3 regions of the Streptomyces sp. NPDC044571 genome follow, and region 1 is predicted to be linked to each of the others. Evidence: riboswitches for the same ligand, from Rfam matches in the RefSeq annotation. Region 1 holds a riboswitch; each other region holds the start of a gene.
The links. A riboswitch is a leader RNA that binds a small molecule or an ion and turns the genes downstream of it on or off. The one in region 1 is predicted to bind cobalamin.

Region 1 (3,866 bases):
GTGAACGTGCTGAAATCCGACAGAGCACCTACGGACCGGGATGCACGTCAGTCCCGGGGCGGTCCTCCGGGACCGAACGGCGGGGAGCGGGCTGACCGCTGGACGCCGGGCGTACGGGATCCAGACATCCAGACATCCGGACTCCGTGTACCCGAAGGAAGACCGCGCATGAGCAAGCACGTCCTGGCCCAGAACCAGTACGGCAAGGCCGAGAACCGCATCGTGAAGGTGACCCGCAAGGGCAACGACGGATCCTGGCACGAGATCCGCGACCTCAACGTCTCCGTCGCGCTGCGCGGCGAGTTCCGCGACGTCCACCTGACCGGCGACAACGCCAACTGCCTGCCGACCGACACCACCAAGAACACGGTGTACGCCTTCGGCAAGGAGCACGGCATCGCCTCCCCCGAGGCCTTCGGCATCCTCCTCGCGAAGCACTTCGTCTCCTCGCAGTCGCCGATCCGCGAGGCGCAGATCCGCATCGAGGAGTTCGCCTGGGAGCGGATCCCGGTCCCGACGCGCAAGGAGCAGCACTCCTTCGTGCGCAAGGGCCAGGAGGTCCGGACCGCGCAGATCACCTACAGCGAGACGACGGGCCTCCAGGTGATCTCGGGCCTGAAGGACCTGACGGTGATGAACTCGACCAACTCCGAGTTCCACGGCTACATCAAGGACAAGTACACGACGCTGCAGGAGGCGTACGACCGCATCCTGGCGACCAAGGTCACCGCGCGGTGGGCGCACTCGGCACTGGCCGCCGACGACGCCGCGTACGACTGGGACCAGTCGTACAAGAAGGTCCGCAAGAACATGTTGGAGGCCTTCGCGGAGACGTACTCGTACTCGCTGCAGCAGACCCTGAACCAGATGGCCGAGCGCGTGCTCGACAACTGCCCCAAGGTCAACGAGGTGCGCCTCAACCTGCCCAACAAGCACCACTTCCTCGTCGACCTGGAGCCCTTCGGCCTCAAGAACGACAACGAGGTGTACTTCGCGGCGGACCGGATGTACGGCCTGATCGAGGGCACCGTCCACCGCGACGGGGTCCAGCCGGTGATCGCGACGAGCGACTGGATCGTCGCCTAACTCCTGCTCCCCGAACCGCCCCGCTCTTCGACAGGGGCTCCGAGCAGCAGGTTCCAGCGGCCCGCCCGGCCGGTGAGGGTGGTCACGGTGTCCGGGCGTACGTCGAGCCGCCAGAAGGCGGCCGGGGGCAGCTCCAGCGCATACACCGACGCAGCCCGTACGACGGCCTGCTCGACCGGGACCCGGTGCGTTCCTGCGGGCAGGCCGGCCAGCTCCGCGCCGACCCGAGCGATGAGCGCGTCGAGGGACTCCCCGCCGGGCGGGGCGTACGCCGGGTCCGTCAGCCAGCGTTGGACGGCGGCCGGGTCCTGGGCCGCGACCTCGTCCAGGGGGCGGCCCGCCCAGGCGCCGGTGTCCGGACCGCGGAAGCCGGAGTAACCCGGACATTCGGCACCGCGGCCGAATACCGCCTGCCGCGCCGAGTCGTCGAACGGGTGTGCAACGAACTGAACTCGTACAACGGCCCTCTTCATAAGGGGAGCGTAAACGCGGTACGGTCTCACGCGACAACACAAATAAGACGACGGTATGACGGAAGTCCGGTGAGAACCCGGCACGGTCGCGCCACTGTGAACCCGCCCCGAGGGACGGGAAGTCAGACCCGCCACCGTCGTTGTGAGCACCACTGACCGGGACGCGTGTTCCCTCTGGAGGTCCTGCCATGGCCCACTCCGCCGTGCCGTCGACGGGCGCATCCGCCGTCGCCCCCATCTCGCTCTCCGCGCTGACCCCCTGGGCGCTGTTCGCCGGCGTCCTCATGCTCGTCCTGCTCTACCTCGTCGGCGCCGAGCAGGGCGCCACCGCGATCTTCCAGGGCGACGGCATCCACGAGTGGATGCACGACGGCCGCCACCTCCTCGGCTTCCCCTGCCACTGACACCGCGGCAAGGACAGCCCTCACATGAACTCCATCTCACCCCGCACCCTGCTGGTGCGGGGCATGTTGGCCGGCCTGTTCGCAGGTGTGGCCGCCTTCCTCGTCGCGTACCTGCTCGGAGAGTCCAAGGTCGACGCGGCCATCGCCATCGAGGAGGCGGCCTCGGCCGGCCACGACCACGGCGAGGAGATGGCCCCGGTCAGCCGGGCCCTCCAGGCCACCGGCGGCCTCGCCACCGGCACCCTGCTCTACGGGGTCGCGCTCGGCGGCATCGCCGCGCTCGTCTTCTGCTACGCCCTGGGCCGCATCGGGCGGTTCGGCCCGCGGGCCACCGCCGTCCTGGTCTCCACGGGCCTGTTCGTCACCGTCAACCTGGTCCCGTTCCTCAAGTACCCCGCCAACCCGCCCGCTGTCGGCGACCCCGACACCGTCGTCAAGCGGACCACCCTCTTCATCCTGATGATCGCCCTGAGCGTGCTGCTCGGCTCGGGTGCGCTCATCCTGGGCCGCCGCCTGGCGCCCTCATTCGGCAACTGGAACGCCTCCGTCGTCGCCGGTCTCGCCTTCGTGGTGGCCGTCGGCATCGCGTACGCGACCCTGCCCGCCGTCAACGAGGTTCCGGCGGACTTCCCGGCCACCCTCATCTGGCAGTTCCGGCTCACCACCCTGGCCATCCAGACCGTGATGTGGGCGAGTTTCGGCCTCGCCTTCGGATATCTAGCCGAACGCTCCCTTGCGCCGTCCCCCGCACCCAAGGAGGCTGTCCAGCCGACGAGTTGACGATGAGGGGCCGGTTCGTACATGCAGACGGCGATCTGGGAATGGCGCGGCTGGACCGGCGCGGTCCCGTTCTGGCTGAACTCCGTCCTGCTGGCACTGGCCCCGTTCACCGCCGTGCCGCTGCTGGCGCAGATCGGTGTCATCACGGCCCTGGCCGCCCTCGGCGGGCTGGCCCGTCATCTCTGGTCCGGTGACTACGGCCACCCGGCCATCCACCTCGCCGCCGCCCTGATGGGGGCGGCGGCGGTGGTGTTCGTGGTCAGCTGACGCATCCGGGTGAGGGGTGGCTCACTCGTTCGGTGGCGGGTTCGACGCGCCCTCGGATACGGGCCGCGCACCCGGTGCCAGCTGCGAAGACACCCGGATTTTGGTGCTGCAGTGGCTGTGACGCGCCGTCAGTGTCCCGCGTTGTAGTCGGTACTGGGAGCAGCGAGGGGGTCCACTGCTCTCAGGAGACCCGGCCGCCGGTGCCGGTGAATCGGACCAGGAGGGACTTCCATGGCCCGCGCCAAGGTGGTGGTCGGCGTGCTGACAGTGGCTCTGCTCTGCGGCGGCGTAGGGATGTTGCGCAGCACCGAGGGGGCGCGGCCCAGCGCGGTCACCGCCGCCGACGCGCTGCCCTCCCGTGCGCTCGGCCTGTCGGGGCACCGGCGGCTCGTCTCACAGCTGGAGCATGCCGGGCACCAAGCGTCCGGCAAGGGAACCCGGCCTGCGCGGGCCGCCGCCATCGCACCGCTGCGGGCGGTGCGGCCGCTGCGGCTCCACATCCCGAGCCTGGGGGTCGACGTGCCGCTGACCGGCGACGGGGACGAGGCCGCCTGGGACACCGACAGCCCGGCCCCCGGCTCCGCCGGCACCTCCGTGGTCACCGCCGACGACCTGCGCCTGGCCGAGCTGCGGCGCGGCCTGACCGTCGAGATCGCCCGAGCGGATCACCGTATCGCCGTGTTCACCGTCGACCGGGTCTCGCCCGCCGGGGTCACCCGGCGCGGACAGCGGGCGGGGCGGGCCCAACTGCGCCTGGTCAGCGGGGAAACGACCGTGATGGCCCGGCTGACGGGCCAACGCCGTACGCGCTGAACCCGGGCGTACGAGCCGCTGATCCCGCGGGGTGATCCGGAGG
Region 2 (3,866 bases), on a different contig from region 1:
GCTTCCAGGCGTACGCGTACATCGAGGACAGCTTCCCGATGGTCGGCGTCTCCAGGAACAGGTTCAGCGACTGCGACTGGTCCAGGTACGGGGTGCGGGCCGCCGCCATGTCGATCAGGCCGCGCTGCGGGATCTCCCACGCCGTGCGGTACAGCTCGCGCACCTCGGCCGGGATCCAGCCGAAGCCCTGGACGGAGCCGCTGGAGTCGCGCAGCGCCTCGCGGGTCTGGGCGTCCCAGACGCCGAGCTTCTTAAGGTCCTCCACCAGGTAGGCGTTGACCTGGAGGAACTCGCCGCTCAGCGTTTCGCGCTTGAACAGGTTGGACACCTGAGGCTCGATGCACTCGTACACGCCGGCGATCGAGGCGATCGTCGCCGTCGGGGCGATGGCGAGGAGCAGCGAGTTGCGCATACCGGTGGTCGCGATGCGGGCGCGCAGCGCGTCCCAGCGCTCCGGCCAGCTGAGCTCGACGTCGTAGTGGTCGGGGTGCAGCACGCCCTGGGCGGTACGGGTCTGCTCCCAGGCCGGGAGCGTGCCGTGCCGCTCGGCCAGGTCGGCGGAGGCCTCGTAGGCCGCCAGCATGATCCGCTCGGCGATCTTCGTGGAGAGCGCCTTGGCCTCGGCGGAGTCGAAGGGCAGGCGCAGCTTGAAGAAGACGTCCTGCAGACCCATCGCACCCAGGCCCACCGGACGCCACTTGGCGTTGGAGCGGCCGGCCTGCTCGGTCGGGTAGAAGTTGATGTCCACGACGCGGTCGAGGAAGGTCACGGCGGTGCGGACCGTCTCGTCGAGGCGCTCCCAGTCCATCTCACCCGTCCCGGGGAGCACGAAGGCGCCGAGGTTGACCGAGCCGAGGTTGCACACGGCGGTCTCGCCGTCGTTGGTGACCTCGATGATCTCGGTGCACAGGTTCGAGGAGTGGACCACAGTGCCGGGCAGGGCGGTCTGGTTCGCGGTCCGGTTGGAGGCGTCCTTGAACGTCATCCAGCCCTGGCCGGTCTGCGCGAGGGTGCGCATCATGCGGCCGTACAGGTCGCGGGCCGGCATGGTCTTCTTCGCGAGGCCCGCCGCCTCGGCCTTGCGGTAGGCGGCGTCGAAATCGTCGCCGTACAGGTCGACGAGCTCGGGCACGTCGGCCGGGGAGAACAGCGACCAGTCGGCGTCGGCGTTCACGCGCCGCATGAACTCGTCCGGCACCCAGTGCGCCAGGTTGAGGTTGTGCGTTCGGCGCTGGTCCTCGCCGGTGTTGTCGCGCAGCTCCAGGAACTCCTCGATGTCCGCGTGCCAGGTCTCCAGGTAGACGGCGGCGGCGCCCTTGCGGCGGCCGCCCTGGTTCACGGCGGCGACGGAGGCGTCGAGGGTCTTCAGGAACGGCACGATGCCGTTGGAGTGGCCGTTGGTGCCGCGGATCAGTGAACCGCGGGCGCGGATGCGGGAGTACGAGAGGCCGATGCCGCCGGCGTGCTTGGAGAGGCGGGCGACCTGGTGGTAGCGGTCGTAGATCGAGTCGAGCTCGTCCAGCGGGGAGTCCAGCAGGTAGCAGGAGGACATCTGCGGGTGCCGGGTGCCGGAGTTGAAGAGCGTGGGGGAGGACGGCAGGTAGTCCAGGCGGCTCATCAACCGGTAGAGCGAGGCCACTTCCTCGACGGCCTGGACGCTGTCGTTCTCGGCGAGGCCGCAGGCCACGCGCAGCATGAAGTGCTGCGGCGTCTCGACGACCTGGCGGGTGATCGGGTGGCGCAGCAGGTAGCGGCTGTGCAGGGTGCGCAGGCCGAAGAAGCCGAAGCGGTCGTCGGCGCCCTCGGCGAGGCTGTGCTCGACCAGCGCGTCGAGGCGGCTCGCGTGCAGCGCCACGAACCGGGCCGTGCGGTCGGCGATCAGGCCCTCGCGGTGGCCGACCGCGACGGAGGCGGAGAAGGAGGTGGCCCCCTGGCCGGCGGCCTCGTCCGCGACGGCCATCGTCAGCAGCCGGGCGGCGAGCCGGGAGTACGCCGGGTCCTCGGAGATCAGCCCGGCGGCGGCTTCGGTGGCCAGCGCGCGCAGTTCGGCCTCGTCGGCGGCGGAGCTGCGTCCGCGCAGCGCGGCGGCGGCGACCCGGCCGGGGTCGGTGTCGGGGAGGTCGGCCGTCAGCTCGGTGAGGGTACGCAGCAGCGCGGCCCCCGGACCCTCGGTCTCGGGGTGGTCGGACTCGGCGCGCGGTGCGGAAGGCGCGATGGTCACGGGGAGCTCTCCCTCGCTCGGCCCGGTCAACGGCGGGTCGGGGCAGGGGGAAGCGCGTGCGGGCAGGGCAAGGAGCGCGCAGGCCGCATGGCGTCCACCGGCCCAACCGCGAGGCCCGGACGAATCGGCACCCGGTTCGGTCGAGCCGGGCGCACTGTCGGCAGGTCCTCGGACTTGCGGTAGCACCGTGGGTGTACGTCATACCGTTGCGGGACAGTTCCGGATTCGCACCGGATTCCCCTGCGGCGACAGCGAGCACGAGCATACATGTGGGGGGCCGTTGCTGCGTGCACCCCCACATGTTGTGTCGGCGCTGGTCGTGTTGGTGCTTGCTGAGCGTGGCGTCACAGCTCCAGCCGGTAGGTGAGCAGCCTCAGCGCGGGGATCGGCGACCAGTCCCGCTCGGGAGTCCGCACGAAGCCCAGGCGCGTGTAGAGCCGCTGGGCGCCCCGCATGGCCGGCTGGGTGGACAGGACCAGGGCCGTGACCCCGTCGACGGCCCGGGCCCGCTCGATGCAGGCCCGTACGAGAGCCTCCCCGACGCCCTTCCCGCGGGCTGCGGCAGCCACCGCCAGCATCCGGAATTCGGCCTCGTCCGGTCCGGCGATGTCGGCGAGCGGGCTGCCGGGCGCGGCGAAGGTCACCCCGCCGAGGAGCTCCCCGTCCTGGACGGCGACGAGGATCTCGCCGTCGCCGGCTCGGCCCGCGACATCGCGCAGGACGTTCAGGTAGGTGTCGTCGTCGTTCAGGTCGAGCAGCCCGTCCCCGGTGTAAGCCAGCCCGGTGATCCGACCCAGCCGCTCGTACTCGGCGGGTGCGGCCCTGCGTATCTCGAAGTCCATGCGGTCGAGTGTGCAGTACGGCTGTCGGCGCCCGGCGCCATCGTCGGAGACAGCACCGTCGAAGAAGGCGAGCGAGGCATCACCGTGATGACCGACCGGCCCCACATGCTGACCGAGGAATTCGAAACTCTCGCCCGGATAGGCGCCCGCGAGATCGAAGGACTGCGGCTGGAATTCAGTGAGGGGAAGCCGGGGGTGGGGTGCGCTGAGCACGCCGAAGGGCCCCGCCGGTGCGGCGGGGCCCTTCGTGCGGATACCGGCTCAGCAGCAGCGGAAGCCCTCGCGGGGGTCGCCCTCGCGCGCGTCGGTGCGGGCGCGTTCGAAGGCGCGCCGGGTCATGACCTCGGCGTCCGGCTCGTGCGAGCGGGCGTGGGCGACGTACCGGTCGTAGGCCGCCTCACCCGAGAACTCCCGTACGAAGAACCGCGCCTTCGCCAGCGCCCCGCGGACGCCGCTCACGCCACCGGCTCCTTGGCGCGGCCGCCGCCCGAGTCGAGGCCGGCGGCGGCGAGCTCGGCCCGCTCCTCGGCCGTCGCGATCAGCCCGGCCGGAGCGATGATCTTCGACTCGGTCCACGGGACCTCGGACAGCGTGGCCGACTCCGGCGCGCGGACTGCCTTCAGGCAGGTCCGGGCCGCGTCCAGCAGGACGATGATGATCAGGAGGGCGAAGAGCGCCGACAGCACGCCGTCGACCGTGGCGTTGGTGACCACGGTGTGCATCTCGTCCATGTTCTTGGCGGGCTTGAGCACCTTCCCGGCGTCGATGCCCTGCTGGTACTTGTCGCGCTGCGCGAAGAAGCC
Region 3 (3,866 bases), on a different contig from region 1:
CGCTGCCCGTAGGACAGCAGATGCGTGGGGCGCTCCCGCAGGGCGGTGATGTCCAGCGCCGCGAGCGCCGCGTCCACCCGCTCCCGGACCTCCGGCAGCGGTAGGCCCAGGTTCATCGGACCGAAGGACACGTCTTGTTCGACCGAGGCCGCGAACAGCTGGTCGTCCGGGTCCTGCACGACCAGCTGGACGGCGGAGCGCAGCCGGGTCAGCCCGGCGCGGTCGTGGGCCACCGCGCGCCCGCCCAGGCGCAGTTCGCCCGGCGCCGGACGAAGGCCCCCGCTCAGCAGCCGCATCAGTGTGGTCTTCCCGCTGCCGTTGCGGCCGAGCAGGACCAGCGCCCGGCCCTCGGCGATGGCGAAGTCCACGCCGGACAGGACCGCCGGGCCGTCCTCGTACGCATAGCCGGCGCCGGACAGTTCCACCAACGGGTTCACAGGTAGAGCCCCTTCAGGGTGAGGGTCAGCGTGATCAGGGCGGCGAGCAGGGCTCCGGACGCCGCCAGGAACCGCCAGGACACGGCCGCCTCGGGTACGAGCACCCGCAGCGCGCCGTCGTAGCCCCGCCCGGCCAGGCCCACCTGGAGCCGGGCCGCGCGGTCGAAGGCCCGTACGAACGAGGTGGCGGCGAGCCCGGCGAGCGAGCGCCACACCGCCGCCCGCCCCGCCTGCCCCAGCCGGGCCGCCTGGGCGCGCCGCACCTGGGCCAGGGAGTCCAGCAGCAGGAAGCCGATCCGGTACATGACCAGCGCCACGTCCACCACCGGTGCCGGGACCCCGGCCCGGACCAGCCGGGGCAGGACGTCCGAGACCGGGGTGGTGAAGGCGAACAGCAGTATCCCGAGGGAGGCCGCGGAGGTACGCAGCAGCAGCTCGGCGGCGTGCCGCGGGCCGTCCGGGGCCGGCGCGAGCAGCCCCGCCGGGCCGCCCACCGCGAACAGCAGGGGCACCGCCCCCGTGAAGCAGAAGCCCAGCGGAATCCGGAAGGCGCGCCAGAGCTGCCGGCCGGACACCCCAGCCGGGCCGAGGAGCACCGCGAGCGTTGCGGCGGCGGTCAGGGGCCCGCCCGGCCAGGGCGGCAGGCACACGGCCGTGACCGTGAGCCCGAGCCCCAGGAGGGCCTTCTCCAGTGGATGGCGGCCTCGCCAGCGGCTGCTGTGGGCCGCCACGTCGATCGGCAGCACCGGCTACGACTCCGCCGACTCTGCTCCGGCCTCGGCCCGCGCCTGGGCGAGCCCCTGGCGGCGGCCCTTGCGCACCCCGAAGTAGTACGCGAGCACGCCCGCGCCCAGCGCGGCCTGCAGGGCGAACAGCGCCGACTCCACCTCGCCGGAGGGGGGCTCGTACAGGGGCGAGAACCACGGCTCGTAGTCCGGCTTGAGCTCCGTGATGGCCATCTCCGCCTGGGCGTCCGCACCGGTGAAGGGCTCCTCCTTGCCCTCGCCCATGCCCAGGGCGATCGGCAGGACGGCCAGCGCGGCCACCAGGAGCAGCAGCAGGCCGTTGACCTTCGCGTTGCGGCTCATCTTCCGGCTCATCAGACGGCCGCCTTCTGCTCGGTGGAACCGGTGAGCTTCGCCACGCCCAGCCGGACCAGGTCCGACTTGCTGGACTGCATCAGCAGCCGCATCACGAGGACGGTGAGCAGGCCCTCGCTGACGGCCAGCGGGATCTGCGTGACCGCGAAGATGCCGCCGAACTTCAGGAGCGCGCCCGGGAAGCCGCTGCCCGGGTCCGGGAAGGCCAGGGCCAGCTGCACGGAGGTCACGCAGTAGGTGACCAGGTCGGCGAAGAAGGCGCCGAAGAAGACGGTCACCATCAGCGGGACGCCGGAGCGCCGCAGCAGCACGTAGACCCCGTAGCCCGCCCAGGGGCCGGCGATGGCCATGGAGAAGACGTTCGCGCCGAGTGTGGTCAGGCCGCCGTGGGCCAGCAGCAGCGCCTGGAAGAGGAGGGTGATCGTGCCGAGCACCGCCATGATCGGCGGCCGGAACAGGATCGCCCCGAGCCCGGTCCCGGTGGGATGCGAGCAACTTCCCGTCACCGAGGGGATCTTCAGGGCGGACAGGACGAACGTGAACGCACCGGACGCTCCGAGCAGCAGCGTGCTCTCCGGGTTCGCCTTCACCTCGCGGGTGAGGGCGCGTACGCCGTGGACGACGAACGGAGCGGACGCGGCGCCCCAGGCGACCGCGTGCAGCGGGGGCAGGAAGCCCTCGGCTATATGCATGAGTGGGAGACCTCTCCAGCACCTCGTGGATGGACAACGCGCCCCGGCCGGTCTCCTGGCTCACGGGTGATGATGCCCGGGCTCCGCCTTCCCGGGCCGTGCGAAGACTCCCGCGCAGCCCAGTGGCTTCCCGCTGGGGGCACCCCAGTGGTGGCTGGGGGAGGAGCCGGACTTCCCGTTCACAGTGGCGAGGGCCGCACCGGATTTCCACCGGTTTCCCGAACACCAAGGCCCGCTGACCCTAGTCGGCCGGACGGACCGGTAACAACCCGGCCCAAACCCGCCCACAGGACGGAGGGATTCCGTTTCGTCGCCCCGCCTCCCGTCCCCCGCACGGGTGCGGCCCGGTGGCGGCCCCGGTCGCCCGTGCCCAGGCTGGGGGCGTGGCTGCCGACTACGACTACTCCGACCTCAGCGCCGTCTACGTGAACTGCACCCTCAAACGTTCCCCCGAGACGAGCAACACCGAGGGGCTGATCGACCGGAGCCGGGCCGTCATGGAGGCGGCCGGCGCCCGTACTTCGCTGATCCGCGCCGTCGACCACGACATCGCGACCGGCGTCTGGCCGGACATGACCGAGCACGGCTGGGAGAGCGACCAGTGGCCCGTCCTCTACAGCCAGATCATGGCCGCCGACATCCTCGTGCTGTGCGGACCGATCTGGCTCGGCGACAACAGCTCCGTCATGAAGCAGGTCGTCGAGCGGCTCTACGCCTGCTCCTCGCTCCTGAACGAGCAGGGGCAGTACGCCTATTACGGACGGGTCGGCGGTGCCCTGATCACCGGCAACGAGGACGGCGTGAAGCACTGCGCCATGAACGTCCTCTACAGCCTCCAGCACCTCGGCTACGCCATCCCGCCGCAGGCGGACGCGGGCTGGATCGGGGAGGCCGGGCCGGGACCCTCCTATCTCGACCCGGGATCGGGCGGCCCCGAGAACGACTTCACCAACAGGAACACGACCTTCATGTCCTGGAACCTGATGCACCTGGCCGCACTGCTCAAACGCGCGGGCGGGATCCCGGCCCACGGCAACCAGCGCTCGGAGTGGGACGCGGGCTGCCGCTTCGACTTCCCGAACCCCGAGCACCGCTGAGGCCGCCGGTGCCGGTCAGCCGCAGGTGTTGCGGTGGGCGACGTCCAGCACGAACCGCTCGGGCGCGTGCAGCGTGAAGGTGCGGAAGGCCGGCTTGCCCCGGAAGGCTGCGCCGAAGGTGACGTACCCCTCGAAGTCACCGGTCAGCGCGAGCCCCTTCAGCCGGGGCAGATGGATCGTGACGAGCTTCGGGCCGTGGTAGACGCTCTGCCCGGCACGGTTGTGCGCCTCGGCGGGATGCAGGCGGATCTGGAGGAAGTGCGTGCCGGCCAGGGGTACGGGCTTGCCGGACCCGTCCTGGACCAGCTTCGGCACGCGGGTGACGGCGACCTGGGGGACGTGCCCCCGCAGGTCGATGACGATCCGGTCGTACGTGCAGTGCCCGCCCCAGCGGGCGTTGACGACGAGCGGAGTGCGCGGGGCGGTGGCGGTGGCCGGCGCGGTGGAGGCCGGAGCGGCGAGAGCGGTCCCGGCGGTGAGCAGGGCTCCGGTGGCGAGGGCCACCACCCGCCGGCGGTGCGGATGGTTCATGGCGTCCCC

Region 2: linked by a shared signal. The riboswitch ahead of AB0B01_RS14925 (ribonucleoside-diphosphate reductase subunit alpha) and the one ahead of AB0B01_RS13895 (CbtB-domain containing protein) in region 1 are both predicted to bind cobalamin.
Region 3: linked by a shared signal. The riboswitch ahead of AB0B01_RS14580 (energy-coupling factor ABC transporter permease) and the one ahead of AB0B01_RS13895 (CbtB-domain containing protein) in region 1 are both predicted to bind cobalamin.

Annotation. Positions count from the first base shown of each region.
Region 1 covers NZ_JBEZBN010000021.1:33,594-37,459, forward strand. The annotation lists gene pucL (factor-independent urate hydroxylase) at 169-1,086, shown strand; gene AB0B01_RS13890 (histidine phosphatase family protein) at 1,083-1,559, opposite strand; cobalamin riboswitch at 1,559-1,710, shown strand; gene AB0B01_RS13895 (CbtB-domain containing protein) at 1,748-1,963, shown strand; gene AB0B01_RS13900 (CbtA family protein) at 1,988-2,743, shown strand; gene AB0B01_RS13905 (hypothetical protein) at 2,765-3,010, shown strand; gene AB0B01_RS13910 (class F sortase) at 3,242-3,823, shown strand.
Region 2 covers NZ_JBEZBN010000023.1:63,744-67,609, forward strand. The annotation lists gene AB0B01_RS14925 (ribonucleoside-diphosphate reductase subunit alpha) at 1-2,221, opposite strand, end outside; cobalamin riboswitch at 2,363-2,503, opposite strand; gene AB0B01_RS14930 (GNAT family N-acetyltransferase) at 2,566-3,063, opposite strand; gene AB0B01_RS14935 (YbdD/YjiX family protein) at 3,325-3,522, opposite strand; gene AB0B01_RS14940 (carbon starvation CstA family protein) at 3,519-3,866, opposite strand, start outside.
Region 3 covers NZ_JBEZBN010000022.1:87,472-91,337, reverse strand. The annotation lists gene AB0B01_RS14595 (ATP-binding cassette domain-containing protein) at 1-437, opposite strand, end outside; gene cbiQ (cobalt ECF transporter T component CbiQ) at 434-1,183, opposite strand; gene AB0B01_RS14585 (energy-coupling factor ABC transporter substrate-binding protein) at 1,187-1,525, opposite strand; gene AB0B01_RS14580 (energy-coupling factor ABC transporter permease) at 1,537-2,229, opposite strand; cobalamin riboswitch at 2,257-2,498, opposite strand; gene AB0B01_RS14575 (flavodoxin family protein) at 2,613-3,326, shown strand; gene AB0B01_RS14570 (hypothetical protein) at 3,342-3,857, opposite strand.